4 regions of the Marinococcus halophilus genome follow, and region 3 is predicted to be linked to each of the others. Evidence: predicted binding sites of a transcription regulator. Region 3 holds the regulator's gene; each other region holds the start of a gene.

Region 1 (2,206 bases), 1.3 Mb from region 3:
CTCCGAGCAGACGGACAGGCTCTCCTCCGGAGGCGCCTTCTTCGAGCAAAAGATGAAGGGCTTCAAGCAGCTCCGCACGATCATTGCTTGCGTGCTCAAGAGTGGCCCGGCGGGTAATTTGCTGGAAATTCGCAAATTTTATTTTCAATACGATACATTTAGTCCTGATGCCGTCTTTTGTCAGCCGCGCAAGCACCTGATCAAGCAGCTCTTCAATGACCGGCAGCATATCCTGCACAAGCAGAAGATCCTGGGAGAGCGTGGTTTCTTTTCCGAGCGACTTTCGCTCTCTCTCCGGGTTTACCGGACGTTCGTCGAGCCCCCGGGCCTGACGGTAAAAAACGTGGCCCTGCTTATGAAACAATTCCACGAGCCGCTCTTCGCTCAGCTGCTGTAAATCTTCTCCGGTCTGAATGCCGAGCGAATCGAATTTCCGTTTGGTCACTTTTCCCACCCCCCGGAAATCCCCGATGGGAAGAGCTTTCACAAAAGCATCCGCACGATCCGGAGTAATTACCGTCAAGCCGTCCGGCTTATTGTAATCTGAAGCGGTTTTTGCAAGAAATTTATTGTATGAAACACCGGCTGAGGCAGTGAGACCAGTTTTTTGATATATCCTTCTCCGTATTTCCTTCGCTGCGTGCGTAGCAGACGACATGTTCCAATGGTTTTCCGTCACATCCAGATAAGCTTCATCAAGAGAAAGGGGCTCCACTAAATCTGTACAGTCGTGAAATATGCCCATGAGTTCACGTGAAACTTCCCTGTATTTTTCCATATTTCCTTTAATAAAAATGGCTTGCGGACATCTTCGGTATGCTTCATAGGAAGACATGGCTGAGTGAATACCATATGGCCTGGCTTCATAAGAGCACGTAGCCACCACCCCTCTTGACCAGGGAGAACCTCCAACTACCAGGGGCTTGTTTCGCAAATGGGGCTGATCGCGCTGTTCAATAGATGCAAAAAAAGCATCCATATCAATATGAATTATTTTTCGGAGTTTTTGTCTTTCCTTCTTCATTTCCTACGCCCCCTTATGCGCGCAGCTTTCTGTTTCTTCTATTATACCGTTTCCCAACGCCTTTCACAAACGTATGTTCTTGTTTGATGCCGAGTCAAAAGTTTTCCTGAGGCAGGCTACAGGCCTTTCCATTGCGTTCTAAGGCACTTTGATATACTATCATAACCGTACAAACACAACGGCGTCGTACTACAAGCATGCCCGATTGGAGGAATGTATATGAATTATGAAGTTCAGATTTTCACCCAGCCTAACTGCTCCTCCTGCGCTAAAGTCAAAGGCTGGTTTCAGGAAAACCGCATTTCTTATATTGAGAAAGATATTGTAAACGACCCTCAGGCTAATCAGGAATTCGGCGCATTAAATGAAAAATTTGTTCCTATCACTATTATTACTGCAGATGACAAAAGACACCAGGTTGTTGGCCCAAATCTAAAAAAAATAAAAACGATTGTCACAGCTACAGGCATTTCCGGCCAAAGCCACTAATGCCATTAGCGTACTGCGCTGGTTTTTACGCCAGTGCTTTTTTATATTATCGAAGATGAAAGCATACAAACCTCTTTTCGGCACAGCACAGAATTAAACCCTCCTGTGCCACCGTTTAAATAAAGAGGCTTGTCAGTTTATTCCCGGGGGTAAACAACAATAACAGGGAAAATCTGTGTAGAGGGGGAGTGAGATTTGTGCCTACAGTGCTTTTTGTCCTGACAGTAATTGTTGCCGGCATAATCCTGGCTTCTATTGGTTTTTATTTCCTTCGTAAATTTTATGACAAATTATAAAGAAGGACCGTTCACTGGATGAACCGTCCTTCCTTTGGCATTTTAATATTTTTATTTTTAGCAGCCAGCTTTTCCAGAAATAATGCTTCGTCCTTCGGCGTTATATGCTGGTGACGGGCCCCTTCCTGGTAAACCACCTTCAGCCTCTCCGGTGTCGCTCCTTTAATCCATCCTGGCACTTCCTCCACCCGCTCAATTGAATCGTAAGGAATTCGCAGGCGTATCAGAAGAGATGCATGAACCGCCAAGTGCTCTTTACGCAGTTCATATTTTGTAAAAAACACAATCTGGGTAATTAAAATAATAATAACTGCGTCCACTATAGCCCGCAGAATAGTCCCCGGACCGCCGTCGTACATAAACAGGGCCTGAAAAATGGAATAACCCAACAATACGA
Region 2 (2,206 bases), 640 kb from region 3:
GGATGCCTAGAACGGTGACGCCGTATTTAGCACGAATATCGAGCTGGGCCAGCGTTTTTTTATGCATAGATGCTGGAGCGGTAATTTCTATAATAGAATATTCTGCTGAAAGTTCAATATAGTCAATCACCCGGTCAGAAACGAGGTGCTGGGCAATACGGTTACCCATATCATGCTCCGGATGAATGATTTTATCTGCTCCGATTTTATCGAGAACTTTATGGTGGTGAAAATTCTGCGCCTTTACCCAAACCGAGGGAATGTCCATTTCCTTCAGTAAAAGAGTGCACAAAATACTTGCCTGAAGATCATCACCAATAGCAACGATGACATGGTCAAAGTTTGTAATGCCCAGGTTTCTTAATTCTTTTTCATCTGTGCCGTCAGCGACGGCGCTGTACGTAGAATGATTAGTAATATCATCGAGTTTTTCTTCATTATTATCAATGGCCAGTACGTCATGTCCAAGCTTATACAATTCTGTACTGACGCTGACACCGAACCGGCCGAGTCCGATAATGGCAAATTGTTTTTTCACACGGCTTTCTCCTTTTGCGAAACTGCGGGTTTTCTTCCTGAGATTGTATCGTTAATGTACCGCCGCAGGCCTGATTTGTCAAACGGAAGCCGGATGCAGCACTTCGTCATTGGTTAAAGCGGAGCGGCCGGCAAAATAAAGATGTAGACAGCGCTCTGTCTGTTTTTTTAAATTGGCATTTAAATGGGAGGTGCGGCCCGAGCCGCCGTCAAGATAATACACGTAATGCGTAAAGATACCATCGTTTCGATCAAAGGTAATGTGTATGTTCTTTCTATTCATGTAAAGGCGAAGTTGGCAGAGGTCGTGCTGAAGAGCATCGAAAGCCTGGTGAAGCAAGCGCTCATAGGGCTCCTGCAGGCGAAAACCAGAAGATTTAAGCGCCTCGGTGTCAAGCGCCAGTACTTTCTTTACAATCGGGAGTAGAACAGCATAGTGGATAACAATATGCTCCTTTTCTGTAACAACCATTCCTGCCCCCTCCTTCCGATACGTAGTTATATTCATTATACGAATGTGTGTTCCCTTTTTTCAATGAAATTTTTTGGCTGTACAATAATTTTTTCAATTGTATAACTCGAATTTTTATGAATAATGGTCTATAATGGGATTATGTAAGCGGATACAATTCGTTTTTATTTTCCATGAAGTTGTCAGACGATTAGTTTTATTGGCATTAAAGGTGGGTATAGTGCAGTACACACAAATTATTGGCAATCAATAGAGAGGCATTGGGAGGCCATGCGCGCGTCGCCCGCTTTAAAAAAGATCAGTGCCCAGCGGGCGCTGCAATAAGAACAGGGGGTTCGACGAATATGTTACATCCAACTCATGAACAGCATTTTATGAAAAAAGTAAAGCCAATTCAGAATGGAAGAAGACCTTCAAGGCAGATTCTTCAATCTCTATATGCTCAAATGATGATGGAGTACGCTGTGTTTGAATTTAACAGAGAGCGGCTTCTGCGCAAAATTGATGACTCCCTGGATATGCATGACAAGAAGGCTTTTAACGAATGGACAGAGGCCTATAAAGAATTGATGGATGAATACAAGGACGGAAAAGTATTGTTTGAACAAGGATACAAGCTGGAACTCGAATTTGTATAACACGGCATTAACACCCTTCTGGCTCCGCCTGGAGGGTGCTTTTTTGTGAAATAATAAAAAGAAAAATTTTCCCTTGCTTTGCGGTGTTGGCGTTTTTCTTCATTGTTCTTTATACTGGGAAAGAAAGAAATGCGAAGGAGGCAGAGCTGGTGATACTTTCCGACCAAACAATCCGCTCGATGATGGGCCAGGGCGCTCTCAGTATCGATCCGTTAGAAGACCATCAAATCCAGCCGGCATCGGTAGACATTCGTCTGGGCACGCACTTTTTAAAAATCGACGAAAACGCTATTGAGTCGATTCAGCTGGACCAGGCCGCCAAATATGTAGAATTTGAAAGCGACCAGGTGATTATACCTCCGCATTCGTTTCTGCTTGCGACTACAAAAGAATATATCAGGCTCCCCCAGCATATTACAGCTTTTGTGGAGGGGAGAAGCTCGATCGGGCGAATGGGGCTCTTTATTCAAAATGCTGGATGGGTAGATCCAGGATTTGAAGGAGAGATTACACTCGAGCTTTACAACGCCAATCGCCTTCCCATTCGTTTAACGTCCGG
Region 3 (2,206 bases):
TAAACCACGCGGAGGCGCCGTACGTCTCCATTTACCAGTACGGAAAAACGGATATCAGCAGCCATCCCTCCGACAGCAGCCGCGTGGGACTGTCCAAGCAGGGTATGATGAAGCTGGTGAACTACTGGATCCAGGAAGGCAACCTTGATGATAACGACAAACAGCAGATTAAAGAATGGCTTGACGAGTAACCTCCGGAAGGCGCGGCAGTGAAATTTCGGGTTTAGCAGGAAGGGCGCCGGGAAAAGGAATCACAATTCACCAATCGAAAAACGAGCTTCGGGCACAGCTCAGTGCTGAAGTCGTTAAAGGGGGCAATCGTGATGGCACGCCTGCTTGACTTTTACCAGGGACCGTATGAAGGGAGCCCGGGAGAGTCGGAACATTTCAATGGACCGGTGCTCCACATTTTTGAGCGCGGTCAGCTGCTGCTGTCGATGCAGATTACGGCAGAAGCGCTCCAGAAAAATGAGCTCAGCGTAGACATGATGACGGTGTATGAGTGGCTCTGGCACCGGGGGCTTGAATTTATTGAACGGGAAAACATTACGGCAGCCACGGTGGTAATAATAACCGACCGGGATATCGAAAAGGACGAAATCATTACGGATTACCGGACGCTTGCTTTTCGGAGATAGAACAAAACAGGGCGCCTGCATTCAGTGCAGGCGCCCTGTTTTATGGGATTAAAAGATGGTGCGGAAAACGCCGGTGACTCTGCCGAGTATCGTACAGTTTTCTAAAATAATTGGATCCATGGTGGCATTTTCAGGCTGCAGCCGGATAAAGTTTTCTTCTTTATAGAACCGCTTAACCGTCGCTTCCATTTCGTCTGTCATTGCAACAATGATATCGCCATTATCTGCGGTCTGCTGTTTTTGAACAACGACAAGGTCCCCGTCAAAAATCCCGGCTTCAATCATGCTGTCACCCTGGATGGTAAGCATGTAGACCTGCTCCTCATCGGTCACCATCCGCTCTGGAAGAGGGATGTATTCTTCAACATTTTCCACCGCAGTAATAGGCTCCCCGGCCGTGACTTTACCGATGACCGGAACATACACGGCTTTGCTTTCGTGAATCGGCTCGCTGCCCTGTTCTTCAAGCTCAAGTACTTCAATCGCCCGTGGCTTTGTCGGGTCGCGGCGGATTAGATTTTTGTTTTCAAGGCGGGCGAGGTGCCCGTGAACCGTGGAACTCGAAGCGAGTCCGACAGCTTCCCCGATCTCCCGTACCGAAGGCGGATAGCCTTTTTCTTTTACTTCTTCTTTTATATAATCAAGAATTTGCTGCTGGCGCTTGGATAGCTTCATCTCCGCACCTCCTTTTGAGGAATTTTTCTGAATAAAGTATAGCATGAGGGGAACAAAAACGCAAACACCCGTTCTAATATTTTTGTTGACGGGAACAGGCATTCTGGTATACTGGATGAATATAAGAACATACATTCTCATTAAGGGGGAACGCACACATGAATAAACTAAAAACTTTTACTTCCACGGACTGGACCATGCTTGCCTTGTTTGCATTTGCGCTTATGTTTCTGGTATATTCAGCGGACGCTTCAATCACTCCGGAAACGCTGGACGGCACGGATACAGACCGGCCGGCAGAAATCGTCCATGAAGAACAGCATCCGGTTTTAAAAGACAAGTTAGTCTACCAGGAAGAGCCGTGGGAACGGACAGTGACATTTGACGCTCCCGAACAGTAAAACCCGAACGGAAAGGACCGCAAAGACATGAAAACATGCATTATCTATGCCCGGGTAAGTACGGAAAAAGAAGAACAGCAGTCCTCGCTTGCCAGGCAGCAGGAAGAGCTGGAGGCTCTTGCGGCCGCGAATGGCTGGGCTGTGCAGCAGGTCATTACCGAACAGGAAAGCAGCTATTCGGTGGAACGGGACGGGCTTCTCCGCGTGTTTGAGCTTCTTGATGATACCGAAGCGGATACGCTGTTAATCACGGACGATACGCGGCTTGGACGTGGAAATGCCAAAATCGCCGTGCTTCACGAACTGCAGAAACGGGGCACGTTCATCTATACGGTAAAAGAGGACGGAGAGCTCGAAATTGCGGATACTGACCATATGATTATGGATATTTTGTCCATCGTCGAAGAACACCAGCGCCGGCTCCATAATTTCAAAATTAAGCGGGGGATGCAGCGGGCGGTGGAAAACGGCTATCATCCGGAGGAAAACTTC
Region 4 (2,206 bases), 1.1 Mb from region 3:
AGTCATCCGGAAAATAGTCAATCAATGTATAAGGCGCATCCCCGGGGTTCCGGAAAGTCAAATGCCTCGAATAGTTTTCAATGCCGGAGCAAAAGCCCATCTCCTGCATCATTTCAAGGTCGTAATTGGTCCGCTGTTCAAGCCGCTGGGCTTCAAGCTCCCGGCCGTTCGCCCGAAACTTTTCAAGCTGCTCCTGAAGCTCCTGCTGAATATTTTTAATGGCACGCTCCATTTTTTCTTCCCGGGTCACAAAGTGGGAAGCCGGGAAGATTGCAGTATGCGAGCGTTCACCAATAACCTCACCAGTCAGGGCGTCCACTTCGGTGATCCGGTCAATTTCATCACCGAACATTTCAACACGAATGCAATGTTCATCTCTTGAAGCCGGAAAAATTTCGACGACATCCCCGCGCACGCGAAATGTCCCGCGCACAAAATTAATGTCATTACGCTCGTATTGAATGTCCACGAGTTTCCGGAGAATCTGGTCCCGTTCGATCTCCATGCCGGTCCGAAGCGAAAGCACGAGATCCCGGTACTCTTCCGGGGAACCAAGCCCGTAAATACAGGATACACTGGCGACGATAATAACGTCTTCGCGCTCAAATAAGGCGCTCGTCGCCGAGTGCCTTAGCTTGTCGATTTCATCGTTAATACTCGCGTCTTTTTCAATAAACTGGTCTGTCTGCGGCACATAGGCCTCCGGCTGATAATAGTCATAATAGCTTACAAAGTACTCCACGGCGTTATTTGGAAACATTTCTTTAAATTCATTGTATAACTGCCCGGCGAGTGTTTTATTGTGAGCCATAACAAGCGTGGGCCGGTTCACTTCTGTTAACACATTGGAAACGGTAAACGTTTTACCGGTTCCGGTCGCGCCAAGCAGTGTCTGGTATCTTTTGCCGTCCTTCAGTCCTTGAACCAGCTTTTCAATCGCCTGCGGCTGGTCGCCCTCCGGATTGTATCTACTCGCCAGTTCAAATGTTTCGTTCATAGTAGTCCCTCACTTCCTGTCTGCGTTCCGGTCATATGTCTATTTACTATATACCACATGAAGATTGGAAAGAAACAACATAAAAACGAACGTATATTCGCTGTTATTATTGTACTCCACTCCCCGGCAATTGCAAAGAAAACGACACTTACCCTGTCCCTATGCAAAAAAACAGAACCCGGGAGGGGGTTCTGTTTTACTGGGCCGTATGCATGTTTTCCGGCGCAGTTTGTTCTTTATTAATCATGAGTATGCCCAGCTGGTGATGCTGATTACTGTAAAGCGCCGCCTGTGCCTGACGGAGTTCTCCGTTAATATCCTCCACATCCAGCCGGCAGTAGGCGGAATTTTTTTGCACAGCCCGGTAAAGGCTTGCTTCATCATATACTTTTTCACTGTTCACCCGGCGAATGACTTCTCCCGCTTTAATGTGCATCCGGTCTGCGGGAGACTCCGGCAGTACAGCAAGTACTGAGATTCCGTCGCCCCGGAGAGTGTAAAGAAAATTGCTTTTAGCTGAGCTGCCGGCAGCAATAGTTACCCATTCCCGCAGCAGAATCAGCACGGCCACCATTACCGGAACGGCCCATCCGCTGTAAAAATAAGCAAGTGCTGCCCCGGCACCGGTAAGGACTGATATTCTTATAATCCACCAGCCGGCAGAGCGCACCTGCACGGCCGCCAAACGATCAAAGGTTTTCATACGTATGCCGATTACTGCCGGAAGTAAAAGAAGGGAAAAAGCCGCACCTCCAGGAAGCAGCGGCCACCAGCCTCCCGCCTCTATAGCACTTCCCGGGATAAACAAAAATACAGGGAGCATCCAGAGACGGTGCGTGACCTGGCCGCCGATCGGCTTGCCGCGGCGGCTTACTGTCCGAAGCGGAGAAAAAAACTTCACCCCGTTCCAGACAACCAAAATGCCTTCGGCAAGCGTGAGCACTGCAAGCCAGACCATCAGGGAAAAAGCATCAAAGCCGTTTCCAAGCCATGACCCAGCGGAGAAAAAAGGCACCGCTATCCCGGCAGCATCCAAAGCAAGGGCAGCCAAAAATGCCCCTCCCCAGACGTGCAGCGCTGTCAGTAAGCGGTACAGTCCTGACACTGCCAAAAGAGCACTGAGCACCATCGCAAGCAGGACTGCTCCAAGAGGCAGTGAAATGCCCGTAACGATAGTAATAACAGAAACAAAAGCAGCAATTACTATCG

What was found. Region 3 encodes LexA, which represses DNA repair genes until DNA is damaged. Its sites were predicted from a motif close to CGAACATATGTTCG; they were not measured.
Region 1: the regulator LexA is predicted to act here: its motif matches at 1,091-1,104, upstream of dinB (DNA polymerase IV).
Region 2: the regulator LexA is predicted to act here: its motif matches at 1,050-1,063, upstream of B5066_RS10370 (YhjD family protein).
Region 4: the regulator LexA is predicted to act here: its motif matches at 1,084-1,097, upstream of uvrB (excinuclease ABC subunit UvrB).

What each region holds. Positions count from the first base shown of each region.
Region 1 covers NZ_FVZD01000006.1:189,191-191,396, reverse strand. The annotation lists gene dinB (DNA polymerase IV) at 1-1,024, opposite strand, end outside; gene B5066_RS07085 (glutaredoxin family protein) at 1,244-1,513, shown strand; gene B5066_RS07080 (PH domain-containing protein) at 1,821-2,206, opposite strand, start outside.
Region 2 covers NZ_FVZD01000006.1:849,764-851,969, forward strand. The annotation lists gene B5066_RS10365 (potassium channel family protein) at 1-538, opposite strand, end outside; gene B5066_RS10370 (YhjD family protein) at 617-1,009, opposite strand; gene B5066_RS10375 (IDEAL domain-containing protein) at 1,354-1,647, shown strand; gene dcd (dCTP deaminase) at 1,797-2,206, shown strand, end outside.
Region 3 covers NZ_FVZD01000006.1:1,492,116-1,494,321, forward strand. The annotation lists gene B5066_RS13650 (hypothetical protein) at 1-191, shown strand, start outside; gene B5066_RS13655 (hypothetical protein) at 324-638, shown strand; gene lexA (transcriptional repressor LexA) at 687-1,313, opposite strand; gene B5066_RS13665 (hypothetical protein) at 1,472-1,714, shown strand; gene B5066_RS13670 (YneB family resolvase-like protein) at 1,742-2,206, shown strand, end outside.
Region 4 covers NZ_FVZD01000006.1:440,668-442,873, reverse strand. The annotation lists gene uvrB (excinuclease ABC subunit UvrB) at 1-997, opposite strand, end outside; gene B5066_RS08305 (PDZ domain-containing protein) at 1,194-2,206, opposite strand, start outside.